DNA from 2 places in the Shewanella sp. MF05956 genome. Region 1 is predicted to be linked to the other one. Evidence: predicted binding sites of a transcription regulator. Region 1 holds the regulator's gene; the other holds the start of a gene.

Evidence for each region. The regulator FliA, encoded in region 1, starts transcription of late flagellar genes. The targets are predictions, from matches to a motif close to CTAAAGNTNNNNNNNNNNNNGCCGATA.
Region 2: a site for FliA is predicted at 4,905-4,931, ahead of AC19MX_RS08350 (flagellar protein MotY). Genes of this name have one in related genera too.

Annotation. Positions count from the first base shown of each region.
Region 1 is NZ_JCAYNV010000016.1:54,659-66,153, reverse strand. It holds gene flhA (flagellar biosynthesis protein FlhA) at 1-1,506, shown strand, start outside; gene flhF (flagellar biosynthesis GTPase FlhF) at 1,536-2,921, shown strand; gene AC19MX_RS16850 (MinD/ParA family protein) at 2,926-3,807, shown strand; gene AC19MX_RS16845 (RNA polymerase sigma factor FliA) at 3,800-4,519, shown strand; gene cheY (chemotaxis response regulator CheY) at 4,565-4,948, shown strand; gene AC19MX_RS16835 (protein phosphatase CheZ) at 4,962-5,699, shown strand; gene AC19MX_RS16830 (chemotaxis protein CheA) at 5,715-7,955, shown strand; gene AC19MX_RS16825 (protein-glutamate methylesterase/protein-glutamine glutaminase) at 7,982-9,208, shown strand; gene AC19MX_RS16820 (membrane anchored protein in chemotaxis locus) at 9,201-9,656, shown strand; gene AC19MX_RS16815 (ParA family protein) at 9,694-10,488, shown strand; gene AC19MX_RS16810 (chemotaxis protein CheW) at 10,472-11,495, shown strand, end outside.
Region 2 is NZ_JCAYNV010000006.1:72,715-84,209, reverse strand. It holds gene purM (phosphoribosylformylglycinamidine cyclo-ligase) at 1-613, opposite strand, end outside; gene upp (uracil phosphoribosyltransferase) at 854-1,480, shown strand; gene AC19MX_RS08365 (Na+/H+ antiporter family protein) at 1,583-2,905, opposite strand; gene AC19MX_RS08360 (peroxiredoxin) at 3,356-3,961, shown strand; gene rnt (ribonuclease T) at 4,107-4,778, opposite strand; gene AC19MX_RS08350 (flagellar protein MotY) at 4,965-5,834, shown strand; gene ybgC (tol-pal system-associated acyl-CoA thioesterase) at 7,006-7,407, shown strand; gene tolQ (protein TolQ) at 7,397-8,086, shown strand; gene tolR (protein TolR) at 8,086-8,514, shown strand; gene tolA (cell envelope integrity protein TolA) at 8,515-9,498, shown strand; gene tolB (Tol-Pal system beta propeller repeat protein TolB) at 9,540-10,868, shown strand; gene pal (peptidoglycan-associated lipoprotein Pal) at 10,892-11,428, shown strand; gene ybgF (tol-pal system protein YbgF) at 11,485-11,495, shown strand, end outside.

The sequences.
Region 1 (11,495 bases):
GGTGCATCTAAGTTTGTAAAAGGTGATGCTATTGCCGGTATTATGATCCTAGTGATCAACATCCTCGGCGGTTTTGTTATTGGTATAGTGCAACATGATCTCGATTTCTCAAGTGCGGTAGAAATTTATACCTTACTGACCATTGGTGATGGTTTAGTGGCGCAAATACCTGGCTTACTATTGTCTATTGCTGCGGCCTTAATGGTAACGCGTCAAAATGAATCTGGTGATATGGGCCAGATGATGATGAGTCAGATGTTTGACAATCATAAGTCTTTAGCGATTGCCGCAGGTCTACTGTTTATTATGGGTATTGTACCCGGCATGCCGCATGTGGCATTTTTAACGTTTGCATTTATCACCGCCGGCGCCGCTTATTTTGTTTACAAACGTAATATTGAAAGAAAGCAAGCCGCGTTAGTCGTCGCGACTAAAGGCCCTGCGGAAGCCAAAGATAAAGAACCTAAAGATTTGAGCTGGGATGATGTGCGCCACGTTGACACCATCGGTCTTGAAGTCGGCTATCGGTTAATTCCATTGGTTGATAAATCCCAGGGTGGCGAATTATTAGGCCGTATTAAGGGTGTTCGTAAGAAATTATCTCAAGAGTTAGGATTTTTAGTGCCAGCAGTGCATATTCGTGACAATCTAGACTTATCACCCAATGCTTATCGGATTTCATTGATGGGGGTTGTGGTGGGTGAAGCCGAAGTGAGACATGACTGTGAACTGGCAATTAACCCAGGTCAAGTTTATGGCAAGCTCGACGGTATTGAAACTCGCGATCCTGCATTTGGTTTAGAGGCCGTTTGGATTTCGCCAGAGCAACGTGAGCATGCACAAACATTAGGCTACACAGTGGTAGATACCGCGACCGTTGTCGCAACCCATATTAGCCAGTTGTTAAGCAACAATGCCGCTAAACTATTAGGCTACGAAGAAGTGCAGCAGTTAATGGATATGCTGGCAAAGAACTCACCAAAATTAGTAGATGGTTTTGTACCCGACGTTATGCCTTTAGGCTCTGTGGTTAAAGTCATGCAGAACTTATTAAATGAGGGTGTATCGGTTCGAGATTTACGCACAATCGTCCAAACGTTATTAGAGTATGGTAGTAAGAGTAATGATACTGAAGTATTGACAGCCGCAGTGCGTATCGCCCTAAAACGGATGATAGTCCAGGAGATCTCTGGACCAGAACTTGAAATCCCTGTCATTACATTGGCGCCTGAGTTGGAACAGATGTTGCATAAGTCTATGCAGGCGACAGGTGGAGAAGGGCCAAATATTGAACCCGGACTCGCAGAACGCATGCAGCAGTCACTTTTAGATGCTGCACAGAAGCAAGAAATGGTTGGGCAACCAGCCATATTATTGACATCTGGTATGCTGAGATCCACGCTGTCACGATTTGTTAAATACACTATTCCAAATTTACGAGTGATTTCTTACCAAGAAATCCCCGACGAGAAACAAATCAGAATTGTTTCTGCAGTAGGTCAATAGTGATAACGTCAGTTTAAAGAGGTGCGTACGTGAAAATTAAACGATTTTTTGCCAAAGATATGCGTGCAGCATTGGCACAAGTTAAAGACACCTTAGGGTCTGACGCTGTCATTATGTCTAATAAAAAAGTGGCTGGTGGCATCGAAATTGTTGCCGCGGTTGATTATGACGAACCAAAAGCCGCTATGGCGTCGCAAGCGCCAACGAATAGCTTTATGGATGTCAGTGAAGATAGAGTTTCATTGGGCGCTAAACCTGCCGTTAAGGCACATTCAAAAGTGAGCCCACCGCCTGCAGCGGACTCGTTACAAGCATTACTTGAAAAGCAGCACAATCGCATGGCACAGCAAATGTCTGTGCATCAAGATGAACCAGAGTTACCTGAATGGGCTCGCCAATTACAAGGGGCTAAAACGGCTAAGCCTACCCCAAGTGCGCCACAGGTAAATCATCTTGAAAAACCCAATAAAAGTAATAAAAATCAATCTGCCGAGCTAGACTCATTGCGTGAGGAAATGGCATCGTTAAGAAGCTTACTGACCCACCAGGTGTCTTCTTTAATGAAAGATCACAAAAAGCGCTCTGATCCAGTTGGCGCCATGTTAGAAAGTAAATTAATTGCAGCTGAGTTTTCTCCCGCTGTTGCTGCTAAACTAGCTGGGCTGAGCCAACACTACACGCCAGCAGACTTAGTGCGAGCATTACCACAAAGTTTAGCTAATTTACTTGATAATCAAGGTGATGATATTGTTAAACGTGGTGGTGTAGTTGCTTTTGTTGGCCCAACGGGTGTCGGTAAAACGACTTCTTTAGCAAAAATTGCTGCGCGGTTTGCTGCACATCATGGTCCTGAACAAGTCGCGTTGATTACGACAGACCATTATCGAATTGGAGCATATGAGCAATTAGCGACATATGGTAAAATTATGGGCTGCCCTGTTAAGCAAGCACATGATTTAAGCGAATTAGAGCAGATTTTATATCAATTTAGAAATCGTAAGCTAGTGTTAATTGATACTGCGGGAATGGGACAACGAGACATGCGTCTTTATCAACAACTTGATAATTTGACTGCAAATAGTAGGATCCCAATTCGCAGTTATTTAGTGATGTCTGCCACTGGCCAGCGTCGTGTATTGCAAGATGCAGTTGAACACTTTAAACGCATTCCGTTATCGGGTGCTATTTTGACTAAATTAGATGAATCAGTATCAATTGCAGGTGCATTGAGCGTATTGATTCAAAATGAGTTACCATTGAGTTATGTTACTGACGGTCAACGTGTTCCAGAAGACATGAAAGTGGCTGATACACTAGAATTAGCCAAACAAGCACTAGCCGCATTAAACGAAACAGAACAACCAACGTCACAAGACACGGCATGGTCAAATGACACTGCCTATGCATTTGAGTAAAGATATGACTCGGGATCAAGCAAGTGGTTTACGTATGATGAATCAACCAAATAACGATAAAGTTAAAGTAATTGCCGTATCCGGTGGTAAAGGCGGAGTCGGTAAAACAAGCGTATCAATTAATACCGCAGTCGCATTAGCCGAAAAGGGCAAGCGTGTACTGGTGCTTGATGCTGACTTAGGTTTAGCCAACGTTGATGTGATGCTAGGGATCCGTGCAGAGAAAAATTTATCTCATGTTTTGTCTGGCGATGCCGAATTAGATGACATCATTGTCCGTGGGCCAAAAGGGATCGGTATTGTGCCGGCCACGTCTGGTTCACAAGCGATGGTTGAATTGACCCCAGCGCAGCATGCCGGTTTAATTCGTGCCTTTAGTGAAATGCGCACCCAGTTCGACATTTTAATTGTTGATACGGCTGCGGGTATTTCAGATATGGTGCTGAGTTTTTCGCGGGCGTCACAAGATGTATTAATCGTTGTATGTGATGAACCTACATCGATTACTGATGCTTACGCCCTGATTAAAATTTTAAGTCGTGAACACGGTGTGTTCCACTTCAAAATTGTGGCAAATATGGTGCGTAGTTTACGCGAAGGCATGGAATTATTTGCTAAACTCAGTAAAGTAACAGATAGATTTTTAGATGTGGCCTTAGAGCTTGTCGCTAGTGTTCCTTTCGATGAAAATTTGCGCAAAGCAGTTCGTAAACAAAAACTGGTCGTAGAAGCCTTTCCAAAATCACCTTCTGCGATTGCATACCAAGGGTTGGCCAATAAAATTATGACCTGGCCTGTACCGCAACAACCTGGTGGTCACTTAGAGTTTTTTGTTGAACGCTTAGTACAACGTAAACCAGTAGAAGAGGGGAGAGCGAGTGAATAAAGCCGCAGCGTATACTCAGTTCGATAACAAAACATCGATTGTTGAACAGTATGCACCGTTGGTGAAACGCATTGCTCATCATATGTTGGCAAGGCTGCCAGCATCAGTGCAACTGGATGATTTATTACAAGCAGGTATGATGGGGCTTCTAGAAGCATCATCAAAATTTGATGGCACCAAAGGGGCTAAATTTGAAACCTTTGCTGGCATTCGTATTCGTGGCGCAATGATTGACGAAATTCGCCGCGGTGACTGGGTTCCACGCTCAGTTCATCGTAATAATCGCCGTGTAGCCCATGTCATTGACGAACTTGAACAAGTGTTAGGGCGCGATGCACGAGACACAGAAATTGCTGAAAAACTTGATATGTCTCTCGATGAGTACCATCATATCTTAAATGATGTTTCTGTCGGTAAAATCATAGGCATAGAAGACCTTGGTGTTTCCCAGGATGTGTTAACCACAGACGACGAATCCCCAAATGAAGCTTTTGATTCTCTCGCCGAGACTCAGTTCCAATCTGCACTGGTTGAAGCAATTAAAACCTTGCCAGAAAGAGATGCTTTAGTGCTGTCGTTATATTATGACGAAGCATTAAACTTAAAAGAAATCGGTGCCATCCTTGAGGTAAGTGAGTCGCGAGTTAGCCAGATATTAAGTCAGGCCATGCTCAGACTAAAAGCCAAACTCAAGCATTGGACACAAGAATAATAACTAATTATAGAGCAAACGAGTGTCAGCTCACCGGAGGAAACCTTGGACAAGAATATGAAGATTCTTATTGTTGACGATTTTTCAACAATGAGACGTATCATTAAGAACTTGTTGCGAGACTTGGGATTTAATAATACCCAAGAAGCAGATGATGGCTCAACAGCCCTACCTATGTTACAAAAAGGTCATTTTGACTTTGTTGTAACCGACTGGAATATGCCGGGAATGCAGGGTATTGATTTACTTAGAGCAATCCGTGCAGACGATTCACTAAAACATTTACCTGTATTAATGGTTACGGCTGAAGCTAAGCGTGAGCAAATCATTGCTGCGGCTCAAGCTGGTGTTAATGGTTATGTTGTTAAACCGTTCACAGCCGCTACGTTAAAAGAAAAGTTAGACAAAATCTTTGAACGACTCGCTTAAGCAAGGATAAGTCATGCAGGCATCAATATCGGGGTTAATTACTCTCGAACAGGCCCAGCAACTTGTTGAACTGCTATCGGCGGGAGAGCAAGGTAAAGCTGACGAATTAATTAGAGATTTAGCGACTCCTCTGCAGCGTGAGCTGTTTGAAGAGGTCGGTAAACTCACTCGCCAATTGCACAGCGCACTAAAAGATTTCCAAGTTGATAACCGTTTATCTGAATTAGCGAACACTGAAATTCCGGATGCTAAAGAAAGATTAAACTATGTTATTGAGATGACAGAACAAGCTGCTAATAAAACCATGGATGCGGTTGAAGAATGTTTGCCTTTGGCCGATACCATTATAAGCAACATTCAATCTGTAACGCCTATGTGGGATAAACTGATGCGTCGCGACATCGAACTGGGTGAATTTAAATCACTTTGTCATGATGTTCAGCAGTTTATGTCTAATAGCGAGCATGATTCTAACCGTCTTCGTGAATTGCTCACTCAGATATTGATGGCGCAAGACTTCCAAGATTTAACCGGTCAGATGATCCGCCGAGTGATTGAACTAGTGCGCGAAGTAGAGAGTAATTTAGTATCCATGTTGACCGTTTTTGGTGACCATACTACTGAGTCATTACCTACAATTAAAGATAATAAGATAGAGGCAGAAGGCCCAATCATGAACGCTGAGTTACGTGAAGACGTGGTCACGGGTCAGGATGAAGTTGATGATCTGCTATCAAGTCTGGGTTTCTAATTAGGAGTCAATTTAATGTCATTTGATGTTGATGAAGAGATACTCCAGGACTTTTTAATTGAAGCTGGTGAGATTTTAGAGCTTCTACAAGAGCAGCTGGTCGCTCTTGAAAATAATCCTGATGACAGTGATTTACTTAATGCTATTTTCCGTGGATTTCACACCGTCAAAGGTGGGGCAGGTTTTCTAAGCCTTAAACCCATGGTTGATGTGTGTCACGAAGCAGAAAACACGTTTGATCTTTTACGTACTGGTAAACGTGTAGTCAATGCAGAGCTAATGGACATAATTTTGCAAGCGGTTGATGCAATTAATACCATGTTTGCTCAAACTCAACAGGGACAACAACAAGACCCTGCCGATTCAGACTTGTTAGCAAAACTAAAATTATTAAGCTCTGGCGCTCCACTGCCGTCTGAAATGGGTCAATCAACTGCTGAACCTGAAATCATAGAAGAAGCCGCTGAAGTCTCTGAACCTGAATATGTCGAAGACATTAGTGTGCAATCTACTTCTGCACCTAGCTCAACTGGTATTGATGAAATTGACGAATCTGAATTTGAAGCATTACTCGATGCCTTGCATGGCTCAGGTAAAAGCCCAACCTCAACAGCTACATCCGCTGTAAATCAAGACACCATAGCACCTAAATCGGCCAGTGCATCATCAAGCAATAGTGATGAAATTACCGATGATGAGTTTGAAGCATTACTTGATGAGCTTCATGGTTCTGGATCGTTTAAAGCCAAAGCTGAAACCACTAGCGAACCCATTAAGCCAGCAGAACCGGTTGTTGAACCATTAGTCGACTCTGATGAAATTACCGATGATGAATTTGAACGCTTATTAGATGAATTACATGGTAAAGGCAGTGCTCCAGTCGTTGCTAAACCAGCAGCCCCTGTCGTAGCGGCTACGCCTACACCTCCTAAAGTTCCTGACGCACCGAAAGCTGTTACACCAGCCCCCGTTGCCAAAGCCGCGCCGGCAGCAGTGCCCGTACCTAAAGCTGAAGTCGCCAAAGATAAAGCGCCTGTACCTGTCGCGGCTAAAGCCAATGCAGTCCCACAAGGCGAAACGACGGTTCGTGTAGATACTGCTCGTTTAGACCAGATTATGAATATGGTTGGCGAATTAGTGTTAGTGCGTAATCGCCTGGTGAGTTTAGGCATTACCCGCGAAGACGAAGAAATGTCTAAAGCGTTGGCCAACCTTGATCTCGTTACCGCTGACTTGCAGGGTGCGGTAATGAAAACCCGCATGCAGCCAATTAAGAAAGTGTTTGGCCGTTTCCCAAGGGTTGTCCGCGATTTAGCTCGAACATTAAATAAAGAAATTGATTTGATCATGATTGGTGAAGAAACCGATCTTGATAAAAATTTAGTTGAGGCACTAGCCGATCCATTAGTCCACTTAGTGCGAAACTCGGTAGACCATGGTATTGAAATGCCGATTACGCGTGAAGCCAATGGCAAGCCTCGAACAGGCACCATTACGCTTTCTGCGAGTCAAGAAGGTGACCATATCCTGCTTAAAATTGAGGATGATGGCGCAGGGATGGATCCTGAAAAGCTAAAACAAATTGCTATCACTCGCGGCGTGTTAGACGAAGATGCCGCATCAAGAATGACTGATAACGAAGCGTATAATCTGATTTTTGCACCAGGCTTCTCAACTAAAGTTGAGATATCTGATATTTCAGGCCGTGGTGTGGGCATGGATGTGGTTAAAACTCGCATTAATCAGTTAAACGGTACTGTTCACATTGATTCAATGAAAGGCAAAGGCACGGTTCTTGAAATTAAAGTGCCGTTGACCTTGGCGATTATGCCAACCTTAATGGTCGATGTGTCTAAGCAAGTATTCGCATTGCCGCTGTCGAGTGTGAATGAAATATTCAATTTAGATTTAACTAAAACTAATATTGTCGATGGCCAATTAACGGTGATTTTCCGTAATAAAGCTGTGCCATTGTTTTATCTTGAGCATTGGCTTCATAGCAAGAAAACGACGTTTAAGCATGGTGATAAAAAGCATGGCCATGTTGTTATTGTGCAGCTTGGCACTTTGCAGATTGGTTTTGTTGTCGACGCACTTATTGGTCAAGAAGAAGTGGTGATTAAGCCCTTAGGCAGTATGTTGCAAGGCACGCCTGGTATGGCTGGAGCAACAATTACTTCAGACGGCGGCATTGCGCTTATTTTAGATATTCCCGGTTTACTTAAACATTACGCCAAAAATAAAAACAAAAAATAAAAAAGTTCCATAAATTAAGGAATTAAATGGCCATAAAAGTATTAGTTGTAGATGATTCTAGCTTTTTTCGACGTCGAGTCAGTGAAATTGTTAATCAAGATCCTGATCTCGAAGTCGTTGCTGTTGCTGTTAATGGCAAAGAAGCGGTTGAGATGGCTGCAAAGTTAAACCCTCAAGTGATCACGATGGATATCGAGATGCCGGTTATGGACGGTATTAGTGCTGTCCGTGAGATCATGGCTAACAATCCTACACCTATTTTAATGTTTTCTTCGTTAACACATGACGGAGCTAAAGCGACACTTGATGCGCTAGAAGCTGGCGCGCTCGACTTTCTCCCGAAACGTTTTGAAGACATCGCGACCAATAAAGATGATGCAATTAGTTTGCTACAACAGCGCATCAAAGCGTTGGGTCGCAGACGAATGTATCGACCGAGCGCGTTATCAACTCCGAGTGCATTATCTAGCAATACAATAGACTCTCGTCGTTCATCGAGCTTATCAGACAACAGTTTAAGTGCATCTCGCCGACCATTAAGCTCAAGAATTAATCAAAGCACTGCAGCTGTTGGGAATGCTTCATTACCCTCGCGCAGCGGATTAACTTCGCCAGTGACTGAGCGTCAATCAGCACAGATTGCTCCATCAGTGTCTACTATTCGAGCCAGTGGTAAACAATACAAAGTCTTATTAATCGGTACCTCAACAGGTGGGCCTGTTGCACTACAAAAAGTGCTGACGGCATTTCCAGCTAATTACCCGCACCCTATTGTACTCATTCAACATATGCCGGCCGCGTTTACGCCCGCATTTGCTGCTCGTTTAAACTCGTTATGCAAAATAGAAGTGAAAGAAGCACAAAATGGCGACGTCATGCGTGCTGGTTGTGCGTATCTTGCACCTGGTGGTATGCAGCTAATGTTAGAGCGCGCCGGGATGACCGCACGCTTAAAAGTGTTAGCTGGTAACGCAGACATGAATTATAAACCATCGGTAGATATTACTTTTGCGTCAGCATCTAAAGCTTATGGTGGTGATGTCTTGGCTGTGGTATTAACTGGGATGGGAGCCGATGGCCGCGAAGGCGCCAGAATGCTTAAGTCAGCTGGAGCGACTATTTGGGCTCAAGATGAAGCCAGTTGTGTCGTATATGGAATGCCACAAGCCGTTGCTTCTGCTGGAATATCGGTACATTCTATTGCGCTTGATAATATGGCCGATGCGATTTTAAAAGAGACCAGTCGTGGCTAATTCAGCAACATCATTAATCACTAAGCTTCGATTAGGCTTATTTTTGTGCTTTGTTGCCATCCTTGTGTTAGGCAGTTTATATCTTGATTCACGGCGTAAAATGACCTTACTTACAAAAGAGGTTGAACAACTAAAATCTTCGCAAGTGTTATTGATGGTACCGGAAGACCAAGCTGAAAATATTTCCAATTGGTTGTTAATGCATCCAGAGCAAACCCAAGCCATGATTAGTCAGTCGGGCAAAAATGACACGAAAAGTGTGCTAGTTGGGCCAGGAGCAGAGGCGCCTAACAATGACAAATTATCACCATCGACTGACAGCTCACAGACATTACCAACGCATGAAGTTATAGTGTCTGAAAATGCTCAAGGCGTTAAAGTGATTCGCTTGCCTAATGGCGGTATTCGAGTTACCACTCGAGAAGATAAACAACAAAAACAGCAATGAGCATTCCATCGCATAATGATAAGTTGAGAGGCTTTTTTTGAAAGTATGGACAGTAGCAAATCAAAAAGGTGGTGTCGGTAAAACCACCACGGTTGCCAGTTTAGCTGGAGCGTTAGCTAAACGTGGTCAACGTGTGTTGATGATTGATACCGATCCTCATGCTTCATTGGGCTATTACTTGGGTATTGATTCCGATGAAGTACCAGGGTCGCTTTATGATGTGTTTTTAAATCATCAAGCTTTGACTCAAGAATTGATTATGCAAAATGTGATACCCACTCAAATAGAAGGTTTAGATATTATTCCCGCCAATATGGCACTTGCCACACTTGACCGTTCTTTAGGTCATCAAGAAGGTATGGGGCTAGTATTACGTAATTTATTATCATTAGTTGAAGACAAATACGATGTGGCCATTATTGATTGTCCGCCAGTGCTTGGGGTATTAATGGTCAATGCGTTAGCGGCGAGTAATCATATTATTATTCCGGTGCAGACTGAGTTTTTAGCGATAAAAGGTTTAGAGAGAATGGTGAAAACCATGGAAATTATGGGCCGTTCTAAAAAGACCCGTTATAGCTACACAGTGTTACCGACAATGTACGATAAACGCACCAAAGCATCACCAATAGCGTTACAGTTTTTACAAGACAAATATGGACAAACATTGTGGCCTAATGACGTGATCCCAGTAGATACCAAATTTAGAGATGCCAGCCTAGCGCATTTACCCGCATCACATTATTCTGCGACGAGTCGTGGGGTTAAAGCATACAATCGTCTGCTTGATTTTTTATACGCTCGGGAGTTTACTCATGTCAAAATCGGTTGATGAAACTGTTTTTGATTATTTCAGTATTTTATTACAGGAACCGGCAGAAGCCCAACCTGCAATAACATCTGAAACCAAGCCAGTCGCTGCACCTATCGCGGTTCATCCTAAATCGATAGACAATGCTAAGTCAGCACAAGAGAGTGCAGATGTGACCAGTAAACCTGAGTCTTCATTTGCGTCACAAATAAAAGCTGCGAGTGCTCGACGTTTTGCTGAACCCGCAACTCAAGTCGATAAATTAGCACTGGAAAAGCTACTGTCTGCGGTATCGCATGTCGACAAAGGCACTGATATACAGCTGCAAATTAAGGCCAGTGCAGAAAGAGTGCGTCAAGCTATCAGCCAAACAGAGACGACACCTGTTGAGCAATCCGCGCTAAAAAGTATAAATATACAAAAAACGTCATTAACGAATAAAGAAATCAAACCGTTAGTCGATATAAAAACTGATAATAGTGCGCTAGCTGAATTAAAAGACGCTATTATTAAACATGACAAGCTCGCTGAAGACAAAGCCGCGCAACAACAAGCGTTGCAAACGCAAACTGGGGCGACACCACCGAGTATTACTCAAAATTTACAAGACGTATTAGATGATGAATTTCAGGTATTATTCTTTAATGTTGCAGGCTTAACCTTAGCCGTGCCATTAGTGAGTTTAGGTGGCATTATAAAGATAGAGAAAATTAACCATCTCATTGGTAGGCCGTCATGGTTTAAAGGAGTGCAAACTCACCGCGACAGTAAAATTAATGTGGTTGATACCTGTGCCTGGGTCATGCCAGAAAAATATACACCGGCACTGGCAGAAACAGTGAACTATCAGTATCTTGTTATGTTAGAAAACAGTTCTTGGGGCTTAACCTGTGAGTCATTGGTTAATGCCGTGAAGATAGACAAATCACACGTCAATTGGCGTGAAAAACCGGGTAAGCGTCCTTGGCTTGCTGGGGTAGTAAAACAACAAATGTGTGGCATTTTGCATGTACAAGCATTGATTGAAA
Region 2 (11,495 bases), on a different contig from region 1:
GGCTAACTTCTAATACTTTACGAATTAACGAGTAACCGTTCGAGTGAGGACCACTAGACCCTAAAGCAATCAGCGCATCGCCAGCTTTGACTTTCGTGCCATCAATGATGTCAGCTTTTTCAACGACGCCAACACAGAAGCCAGCAAGATCGTAATCTTCGCCTTCGTACATGCCTGGCATTTCAGCGGTTTCACCACCAATTAAAGCGCAACCAGACTGGAAACAGCCTTCTGCAATACCATTCACTACAGAGGTCGCCGTTTCAACGTCCAATTTACCGGTAGCGTAATAGTCGAGGAAAAAAAGTGGCTCAGCACCAGATACAATTAAGTCATTAACACACATCGCAACTAAATCAACACCTACAGTGTCGTGCTTTTTGTAATCAATGGCTAAGCGTAATTTGGTACCAACACCATCAGTGCCCGAAACCAGTACAGGGTGTTTGTATTTAGTCGGTAATTCGCATAGTGCGCCAAAACCGCCTAAATTGCCCATAACTTCTGGACGGCGAGTGCGTTTTACCGCTGATTTAATGTTGCTAACTAACGCATTACCTGCATCGATATCAACGCCGGCGTCTTTGTAACTTAGGGGGGTAGGAGTGCTCACGGAGGATCCTCTAGGGTACATCGTTTTATGGAATTTTATGCGGCAGTATTCTACCAGTTTGTCTCATTAGTCGAAAGCCATGTTTTTACTTTATCCTGAAAAGAAAACGATGAATTGCCTATTTTTTATTGGTTTAGCTCACGATTTACTGCATTTTTGAAACTTTATGTTTTATAGAAGGGATAAATGGACTAACATTTGTCAAATTTGCCTGAAAGTCGAAAAATCTAGGAGAAAGAAATGAAAGTCGTTGAAGTTAAGCATCCACTGGTTCGTCATAAAGTCGGTTTGATGCGTGAAGCGGATATCAGCACCAAACGATTTCGTGAACTGGCCACTGAAGTTGGCAGTTTATTAACCTATGAAGCAACAGCTGATTTTGAAACTGAAACCGTCACCATTGATGGCTGGAATGGTCCTGTCAGTATTGAGCAACTTAAAGGTAAAAAAGTCACGGTAGTGCCTATTTTACGTGCGGGTTTAGGTATGATGGACGGCGTGCTTGAGCATCTTCCAAGTGCACGTATCTCTGTTGTGGGTATTTACCGTGACGAAGAAACACTACAGCCTGTCCCTTACTTTGAAAAAATCGTCAGCAATGTTGAAGAGCGTATCGCGTTAGTGGTCGACCCAATGCTTGCGACGGGCGGATCAATGATTGCAACTATCGATTTGTTGAAAAAACGCGGTTGTACCTCGATTAAAGCATTAGTGCTTGTTGCCGCGCCAGAAGGCATCAAAGCGTTAGAGCAAGCGCATCCAGATATTGAACTATACACAGCCGCCATTGATGACTGCTTAAACGAGCAAGGGTATATTTTACCTGGTTTAGGTGATGCGGGTGATAAGATTTTCGGGACTAAATAACCGATTATTAAGCCGTTAAAAAAATATCGTTAATAAAATGGGAGCCAAATAAGCTCCCATTTTTTATGAGTATTTTACGTTAATTGACAAGACTATAGTGTTCTACAACACCATGGCTGCTATCCAGCCAAAGACTAACAATGGAATGTTGTAATGGACAAATGTTGGGATCACACTGTCACGAATATGATCGTGTTGGCCGTCGGCATTAAGACCCGCTGTAGGGCCTAAGGTCGAGTCTGATGCTGGTGAACCTGCATCGCCTAGTGCGGCAGCAGTACCGACCAACGCAATCGTTGCCGCAACAGAAAAACCAAAACTGAGCGCTAATGGTACATAAATAGTGGCGATAATGGGAATGGTCGAAAACGATGACCCAATGCCCATGGTAATAAGCAAACCCACAATCAACATTAATAGTGCCGCGAGCGCTTTATTGTCGCCAATAATATCACCAAGCGATGTGACTAACGTGCCGACTTCACCGGTTGATTTTACGACAGCAGCAAAACCTGCGGCTGCAATCATAATAAAGCCGATGTTAGCCATCATATGCACGCCTTGATTAAACAAGTCTTTGCTGATGTCTTGTTTAATGATCCCTGAAAAACGAAAAATGATAAAACCACTTAACGCGCCAAAAATCATCGAGTCAGTTTGCAGTTGAACAATGAGTGTAACGACAATGGCCGATAGCGAAATAATAATGCTTTTACGGCTAATAACCGGCGTTATCGTGTCGCTAATAACGGGTTGTTCAATCATATATTGTCTTGGTTTGCGGTAACTAATGAATACTGCGGTGAGTAAACCACATACCATGCCCAAGGCGGGTAGTAACATTGCTTGTGGTATTTGGGCTGTGACGGCATTTAAGCCATTGGTGTTTAAATTAGCCAATAAGATATCGTTTAAGAAAATCCCACCAAAACCGATCGGTAAAATCATATAAGTGGTGACTAAACCAAACGTCAAAATACACGCAATAAGGCGACGGTCGATATTGAGCTTAGAAATAACGTGCAATAGCGGCGGAATAAGAATGGGGATAAAGGCGATATGGATCGGTAAAATGTTCTGCGACGAAACCGCCATAGCAAGAATGGTGACTAACAATAACCAACGTACCAGTTGAGTGTTACTGCTATTCGGTTCTTTGCCTAATTTGTTAATAATGGCATGAGAAATTAATGTCGTTAAGCCTGAGTGAGACAACGCTGCAGCAAATGCACCCAGTAATGCGTAACTCAAGGCTATTTGGGCTCCGCCCCCTAAACCATCATTAAAGGCCGCGATGGTTTGATGGATATCTAATCCACCGACTAAACCCGCAACAACAGCACTAATGGTTAATGCAACCACAACGTTAATTCGAATAAAGCTTAAAAACAGCATTAAACAGACAGCGATAACAACCGCATTCATAATCGTAATTCTTTAAAGTAAGTGAGACGGCTATTTTTGACTGCGCAGTAGTGTTTGTCCAGCGTAGATGAAAATTTTAGGTGATGATGCAAGGTTTACATCAATGATTGGGCAGATTTAATACAAATCAACCTGTGTATTAATTGTTCTCTATTACAAAATGGTGCCATATATAACGGTTAGTATGGCTGAGTTTACGGATGAAAGAAGTGAGGTTATTAGGCTTTGTCGTATTTTTGTCACACGGCAGTATTACATTAGTGAGTCTGCATGTTTTATTTTTCAGCAGGTAAACTTTTTTCAACTGAAATAACTTATAAGTCGGCTAAATTAACTGTATGGTATATGACTGAATAAGTCGCAATGGTAACAATGTTTAAGTAGTGGATAACCGCGAAAGAATATTTGTGCCCTTGTAGCATGTAAAAAGCCATTAAATGGAGATAGATAATGAGCGTATTAGTAGGCCGTCCAGCCCCAGATTTTACAGCCGCAGCCGTTCTTGGTTCTGGTGAAATTGTTGACACATTTAACCTCGCTACCGCGATTAAAGGTAAGCCAGCGGTTATTTTCTTCTACCCACTTGATTTTACTTTTGTATGCCCATCAGAGCTTATTGCTTTTGATCACCGCATGGAAGAGTTCACTAAGCGTGGCGTTGAAGTGATTGGTGTTTCTATTGATTCACAGTTTACTCATAACGCATGGCGTAACACTCCAGTAGACAAGGGTGGTATTGGCCAAGTTAAATACACTCTAGTTGCTGACGTTAAGCACGAAATCTGTAAAGCATACGATGTTGAGCATCCAGAAGCGGGTGTTGCTTTCCGTGGTTCTTTCTTAGTCGATAAAGAAGGCCAAGTACGTCACCAAGTGGTTAACGATTTACCATTAGGCCGTAACGTTGATGAAATGATCCGTATGATCGACGCACTTCAGTTCCATGAAGAGCACGGTGAAGTTTGTCCAGCAGGTTGGTCAAAAGGCGAAAAAGGTATGACTGCTAGCACTGAAGGTGTCGCTGCATACTTAAAAGATAACTCTTCAAAGCTATAATGCTGCGAGTTTGAGCCAATAAAAAAAGCTGCTTCGGCAGCTTTTTTGTTGGAAAAAATTATCTAGAGTGACACTCAATCCATTCTCATATCGGCTGATATCATACCGGCCGAGGTTAAAGAGTCGGTGGATGTTACTTATTTTCTCAGGTTATTTGTTCTGCTTCAGTATCATCAGCGTCTGCACTGACAAGTGGCCAGCCACCGAGTGCTTTCCAACGATTAACGATATGGCAAAACAATTCCGCTGTACGTTCTGTGTCGTAAAGCGCTGAATGTGCCTCTTTGTTGTCAAAATCAATCCCAGCCATCTTGCACGCTTTAGCGAGTACGGTATGACCAATGGCTAAGCCTGCGAGTGTAGCAGTATCAAAGCTTGCAAACGGATGAAACGGTGAACGTTTTAAACTATTGCGTTCGATTGCTTGATTAACAAAGCCTAAATCAAATGCAGCATTGTGGGCGACAATAATGCAGCGATGACAGTCAGCCGCTTTTTGGGCTTTTTTAACTTCTTTAAAAATTTCTAAAAATGCGACTTTTTCATCTACAGCACCACGAAGCGGATTAGTGGGGTCGATGCCGTTAAATGCTAATGCTTCGGGTTCTAAATTGGCACCTTCAAATGGCTCAATATGAAAATGTAAGGTTTTATCGAGTTCAATGACACCATCACTGTTCATTTTTAACATGCTGACAGCAATCTCAAGCAACGCATCTGTTTTGGCATTAAAGCCTGCCGTTTCAACGTCAATCACCACAGGGAAATAACCACGGAAGCGGTGTTTAAACTTGTTAGCGTCGCAAATATCAGTCATTACAGTCTTCATCCTCAATTGATATCATTTTCAGAGCAAATGACATAAGCCGAGTATTATGCGCAAACTCACGCGCAGTGTCATGTTTGATTGTGGTTTTTATCAGCGATTAAACATGATTGTTTGCTAAAGAAACCCTATATAAGGCCGATAACTAGAATGTAACCGATTTAAAGGGTGTTTTTTATGTGGCGAAAACTGATGGTACTCACAAGTTTGTGTCTTTGCTCAACGGCTCATGCCGATTTGAGACATTATGTTGCGTCTTTAGAAAGCTCAGCATGGCGAGTGGGTGAAAATAATCCAATTGAATGTCGACTCGAACACGACATTCCAGATTATGGTCGGGCCATTTTTACTAGCCATGCCGGCAAAGAGTTAAATCTACACTTCACATTAGACATGTGGCTAAAGCCTGATTCTGTAACCAATGCCACGTTAATTAGTCGTGCACCGAGTTGGCGCCCTGGACATAACTCTAAAGAGATTACCCAATTATCTTATCAAAAACAGTTTAATGGCGAAGTCCCTAAAAAAGCCGCATGGTCGATGTTGACAGAATTAAGCCAGGGTATGGAACCGACTTTCTATTATGCCGATTGGTACAACCAAAGTTCCAAAATAGCGGTAGGATTATCGTCTGCTAACTTTGGTGGCAAATATCGTGAGTTTCGCTCTTGTTTAGCCAATTTACTGCCTTACAGTTTTGATGATATTGCTTTTACAGTATTAAATTATCAAGAGGGGGGTGTGGAGTTAACGCGCTTCTCGAAAATGCAGTTGCAAAAAGTACAACGCTATTTGTCTTTTGACCCTGAAGTAGAACTTGTGCTTATTGATGCTTACACAGACAGCTATGGTGGTCGCTCAATAAATCAAAAAGTGTCCGATAAACGAGCTGACTCAGTTAAAGATATTTTGGTTGCCAGTGGTATCCCACAAGACCGCATTCATACCCAAGGGCACGGAGAAAAGCGTCATGTTGCGGCTAACGATCTTGCACAAGAGCGCCAAACTAACCGTCGCGTGGTGATTAAAATAACCAAAGAGATTTAAACTTCTATATAGCATGTCGTTTATAAATATATGCCAGCCCAAGTGGATAACTGCTTGGGCTTAATTTTGTGCGTCATTTATGGACATTATGCCGATAACCTTGCTTTGCGGGATGTTTTTAATAAAGGCTGTAATACCAATCAATATTAATAAGATGCCCTAATCTTAATCAATATTGATTGTTTGTAGGGTTTTGTTGAAAAAAAGGCAAAAAAAACCCACTTAATCCAAGTGGGCTAAATAATTTGCAATCAACAAATTTAAGGAAGGAAGTCAAGCATAAGAACTAGGGTAAACTGAGGTATTGGGTTACACCAGTTTGGAGTTCTTGGTTTTCAGCATCTGAATCGGATGTGTCCTGAAAACAAAGCTATAATAGAATGAATATTCTAATTCGACAAACAAGAAAAATTATGATTTCGCATTATTAAAACTAATGACTTAATGAGGTTGTTGGTAGTGAAAGTAGGCTTTATACCCAGTAATAGCGGTTTATTAAGTTATTATACATTTTAGCTGCATAACTAGTCGGATTAGCAAATTAAGCTAAATGATAATATTTAACAAATGAAGGCAGTGATGATTTTTTGGTGACATCTCTTAGTGATAAAGGGGGGTAGTATCAGCGTTGATACCACTTAACACAGTCTTGATCATGTTTGCTGTGTTCTCATGACTTGCACAACGCATTAATGAATTCGTGCAAGGTTATTAGTCTGTAATTTTAAGGTTAAATTAAGTCTTTGTAAGCTTTGTTTTGCAGCCTAATATAATTGCATTATGTTTAGCATTTAACTTTAGTATTCGGACTTTGCGTTATTAAGGCGTCTTGGCCGATAAGTCTCTTGTGTTGCTTAAGGTAAACCGAATAGCGAACGGATAATTAATGTGTGTTATTGATTATCCTTTTACCGCCAATTTACTCTCAAATCACGACTAATTTAGTGTCGTATAACTCGCGGTTTAATTACGCTTTTTTGTTTGAAAAATTGTTAATGTTTTGGGTAAAAACATTAATAAAGCTTCATCTATTACAGTTCCTGAGGTAATTCGGGTGTTTTAGCGCATTTTGAGCAAAATAAAGTCTGTTTTTAGCCTCAGACATTATTCACAAGCGTGTTGCTACTCGGTATAGTAGGCCAACTTTTGCCTCCTAAGAATTGATGCTCTGATTATGTTTGTTTGGCCCATATCAATTTACTATGAAGATACTGATGCCGGTGGTGTTGTGTATCATTCAAACTATTTGAATTTTTTTGAGCGGGCACGAACACAATGGTTAAAATCGATGGGTGTTCGCCAAGCTGAATTGCTGGCGGAAGATATCGCTTTTGTCGTAAAACATGCAGAAATAGATTTTCGTAAAGCTGCAAAATTTGAGCAAGACTTATTGGTTGAGTCCAAGGTCGAAGAATTAAAGAAAGCGTCATTGGTGTTTCACCAGCGCTTAGTAGATCATCAAGGCGATTGCTATTGTGAAGCGACAGTGGTTGTCGCGTGTATATCTTTATCACGAATGCGTCCCCGCGCTATTCCCCTAAATATTGTTCAGGAGTTCGACAGTGCACGCTGAAATTTCATTTATTGGCTTGTTTTTAGAAGCCAGTGTGTTGGTAAAATTGGTCATGTTGACCTTGTTGGCATTATCGATTGCCTCTTGGGCCGTGATCATTCAACGCAACAAATTATTAAGCTCAGCAAGAGTAAAAGCGCTACGCTTTGAAGACACGTTTTGGTCGGGTGTTGATTTAAACCGTCTTTACAAAGAGCTTATTGCACGTGGAAGTGCGATTTCTGGTTTAGAATCGATGTTTGTAGCCGGTTTTAAAGAATATACTCGTCTAAGCAAAGTGAACAGTAAATCTCCAGAAGCGGTGATGGACGGAACGTCTCGTGCGATGCGTGTTAGCTTGTCGCGTGAGATGGAAAAACTTGAAAATCATTTACCCTTATTAGCCACCATTGGTTCAACGAGTCCATATATTGGTCTGTTTGGTACTGTGTGGGGGATCATGAACTCATTTATCGCACTCGGCGCGGTTGAAAACGCAACGTTAGCAATGGTAGCACCAGGTATTGCTGAGGCATTGATTGCAACTGCAATGGGTCTTTTTGCAGCTATTCCAGCGGTCATTGGTTACAACAGATTTTCAACTCAAGTAGAAAAGCTTGAAAGCTCGTATGCTAACTTTATGGAAGAATTCTCAAACATATTGCAACGTCAAGCATATAGCGAGAAGGAAGCTGTTTAATGTATCAGCGTAAGCGTCGTCGTCCGGTTGCAGAAATCAACGTGGTGCCTTATATCGACGTTATGTTGGTGTTGTTAATCATTTTTATGGTGACAGCGCCAATTGTATCGCAAGGTGTTAAAGTTGAATTGCCGCAAGGTAATGCAGAATCTCTGCCACCAGACAGTAAACCACCGATAGTAGCGTCAATTGACGCTGCAGGTGAATACTTTTTAAATGTGGGCAGTAGTTCAAATTCTGTGGCTATGGATTTAGAGCAGGTGTCTACTGAAGTTGGGGCATTAATTCAACTTGAGCCATTAAGACCCGTGGTTGTAAAAGCTGACCGCTCAATTCCGTATGAAAGCGTTATCCAACTCATGATAAGTCTTCAAGGTGCGGGAGTGCCTGCTGTAGGACTTATGACCGATTCGCCGAAGGAGAAATAGGTGGCTGGAAACTCAGATTTAACCGTACCCGTTTCTATTTCGGCTGGTATCCATATTGGGGCGATTGTCATTCTTGCCTTAGGCATTAGTTTTGATGACAAACCTAAGCCGATGCAAACAGCAGCCAGTGCACCTGCTGTTCAAGCTGTTGTGATTGATCAGCAAAAAGTTACTGACAGAGTTGAGCAATTAAAGAAACAAAAGCAAGATGCGTTGCAGCAAGAGAAAGCGCGTCAAGCAGAGTTAGAACGTAAAGCGCAGGAAGCAAGGCGTGAGCGTGAAAGCGAACAAGAAAAGATTAAAACGTTAGAGATCCAACGTAAGTTGAAAGAGGCTGAAACGCAAAAAGCAAATGATGCCGCTAAAGCCGCTCAGGTTAAGCAGCAACAAGAGAAAGAGCGTGCCTTAAAAGCGGAAGAGATCAGAAAGCAGAAAGAAAAAGAACAAAAGGTATCTGAAGAAGCCGCTAAGCAAGCTGCTGAAAAGCGTAAGCAAGAAGAAGCTACTGCCAAGAAAGCGCAAGAAGAGCGCCAACGTGCAGAAGATGAACGTAAGCGCAAAGAAGAAGCCGAACGTAAACAACGTGAAGATGCTGAACGTAAGCGTAAAGCAGATGCCGACGCTAAAGCACGTCAAGAGCGTGAAATGGCTGAAGCAATGGCTGCTGAACAAGACTCGTTGTCGAAAACACGTAATAAGCAAGTGTTGTCAGAAGTTGATAAATACAAAGCGATGATCATTGCCACCATTCAACGTAACTTAGTGGTTGATGAATCAATGCGTGGTAAAAGTTGCCGAGTCTTTATTCGCTTAGCCGCAGATGGGTTTGTGACAACAGCACAAACGCTTGAAGGCGATCAAGTGGTTTGCCGCGCAGCAAAAGTTTCGATAAACAAAGCGGGGCGTTTACCTGTATCGCCTGAGCCTGCTGTTTATCAACAGTTAAAAGAAATTAATTTAACCGTTTCACCGGAATTTAATTAATATCAAACGTATTTAAGATGGAATTGAATTAAAGGAGTCGCATGAAGAATTTGGCTAAATGGTTAACACTGGCACTTGTTGTGTTAACGACACCTGCTCGCGCAGCGTTAGATATTGTAATTACAGAAGGCGTCGATGCGGCAAGACCGATTGCGGTTGTGCCTTTTGTTTGGCAAGGGCAAGGTCCTGCACCTGCGTCAATATCAGACGTAGTAACATCTGACTTAGCTCGCAGTGGTGCTTTTAAATCATTAGATGTGCGTGCATTGCCACAATCAACATTGTCATCTGTTAGCGGGTTTGCGGCACAAAGCTGGACCAACGTTGACGCTGAAGCGGTTGTTGTTGGTAGTGTAAAGCCTTATGGTGCAGATCAATACCTTGTGAGTTTTGAACTAATTGACTTAGTTAAAGCACAAAACTTAATCAGTAAAGGCCCAGTTAATAACAGTGAGTTATTACTTGAAAGCCGTGAGACAGTGATCAGTGCTAGCCAGTTTAGACAATATGGTCACCGTATTAGTGACATCGTCTATGAAAAACTGACTGGTATTCGCGGTGCGTTTTTAACTCGCATAGCATATGTTGTTGTAAAACAAGGTCAAAAAGCACCATATCACTTGATGATTGCTGACTATGATGGTTATAACGAACAAATGCTGTTACGTTCGCCAGAACCATTAATGTCACCAACGTGGTCACCAGACGGTCGTCGTTTAGCGTATGTCAGTTTTGAAAACAGAAAAGCAGAAATTTTTGTACAAGACATCTACAGCCAAACGCGTACTATGGTGAGTAGTTTTAATGGTATTAATGGCGCTCCGTCATTTTCACCAGACGGTAAAAAGTTAGCCATTACATTATCAAAAGATGGTCAACCGGAAATTTATGTTGTCGATATTGCGACTAAAGCTACACAGCGCATTACCGACCATTATGCGATCGATACTGAGCCTTCTTGGTTCCCAGATGGTAAATCATTGTTATTTACCTCTGAGCGTGGCGGTAGACCACAGTTATATCGCGTAAGTTTAGATACAAATAAAGTCTCTCGTATGACATTTGAAGGCGAATGGAACCTTGGTGGTTCAATTACTCCAGACGGTCGTAGTATGATTTTTGTAAACCGTACTAATGGTAAATTCCACATTGCTAGAATGGATTTAGCAACACGCTTTATGCAGGTGCTTTCGTCAACTCAACTTGATGAATCACCAAGTGTTGCTCCAAATGGCACTATGGTTATCTATGGTACAACCCATGAAGGTAAACAAGTATTAGCTGCTGTCTCTGTAGACGGCAGATTTAAAGCAAGATTGCCTGTCGGCCAGGGCGAGGTGAAGTCACCAGCATGGTCTCCGTTTCTCTAAATAGATATTGATAAGGATTTAAAATGGATCTGAATAAGTTGTTTAAAGCTATGTTGGTTGCAGTTCCGCTTATGGCACTGGGTGCCTGTAGCTCAACTTCAGACTCTGAAACTGACGCTAACGGTTCTATGAGTGGTACTGGTAGTGAATATGGTGCTGGTGGTATTGAAACTGGTGGTGCTGGAGCAGTATTAAGCCCAGCTGAACAGCAACGTTTAAAAGAACAAGAGCTACGTCGTCAAAATATCATTTACTTTGATTTTGACCGCAGTGAAGTTCAAAGCGAAAACGCTGATATCCTTCAAGCACACGGTAACTATTTAGTAGAAAACCCAAGTGTTCGTGTATTGATCGAAGGTCATGCCGATGAACGTGGTACGCCTGAGTACAACATCGCACTAGGCGAACGTCGTGCTAAAGCGATTGCCAAATACTTACAAGGTATGGGTGTACAACCTAACCAAATGAGTATTGTAAGTTACGGCGAAGAGAAGCCATTAGATTATACTCGCACAGACACAGGTTTTGGTAAAAACCGTCGTGGTGTGTTAGTTTACTAAGCGTTAAAAATGTAAGGCCAACCGTTATCGGTTGGCCTTTTTTAGGAGTAAAAAAAATGAAACAAGC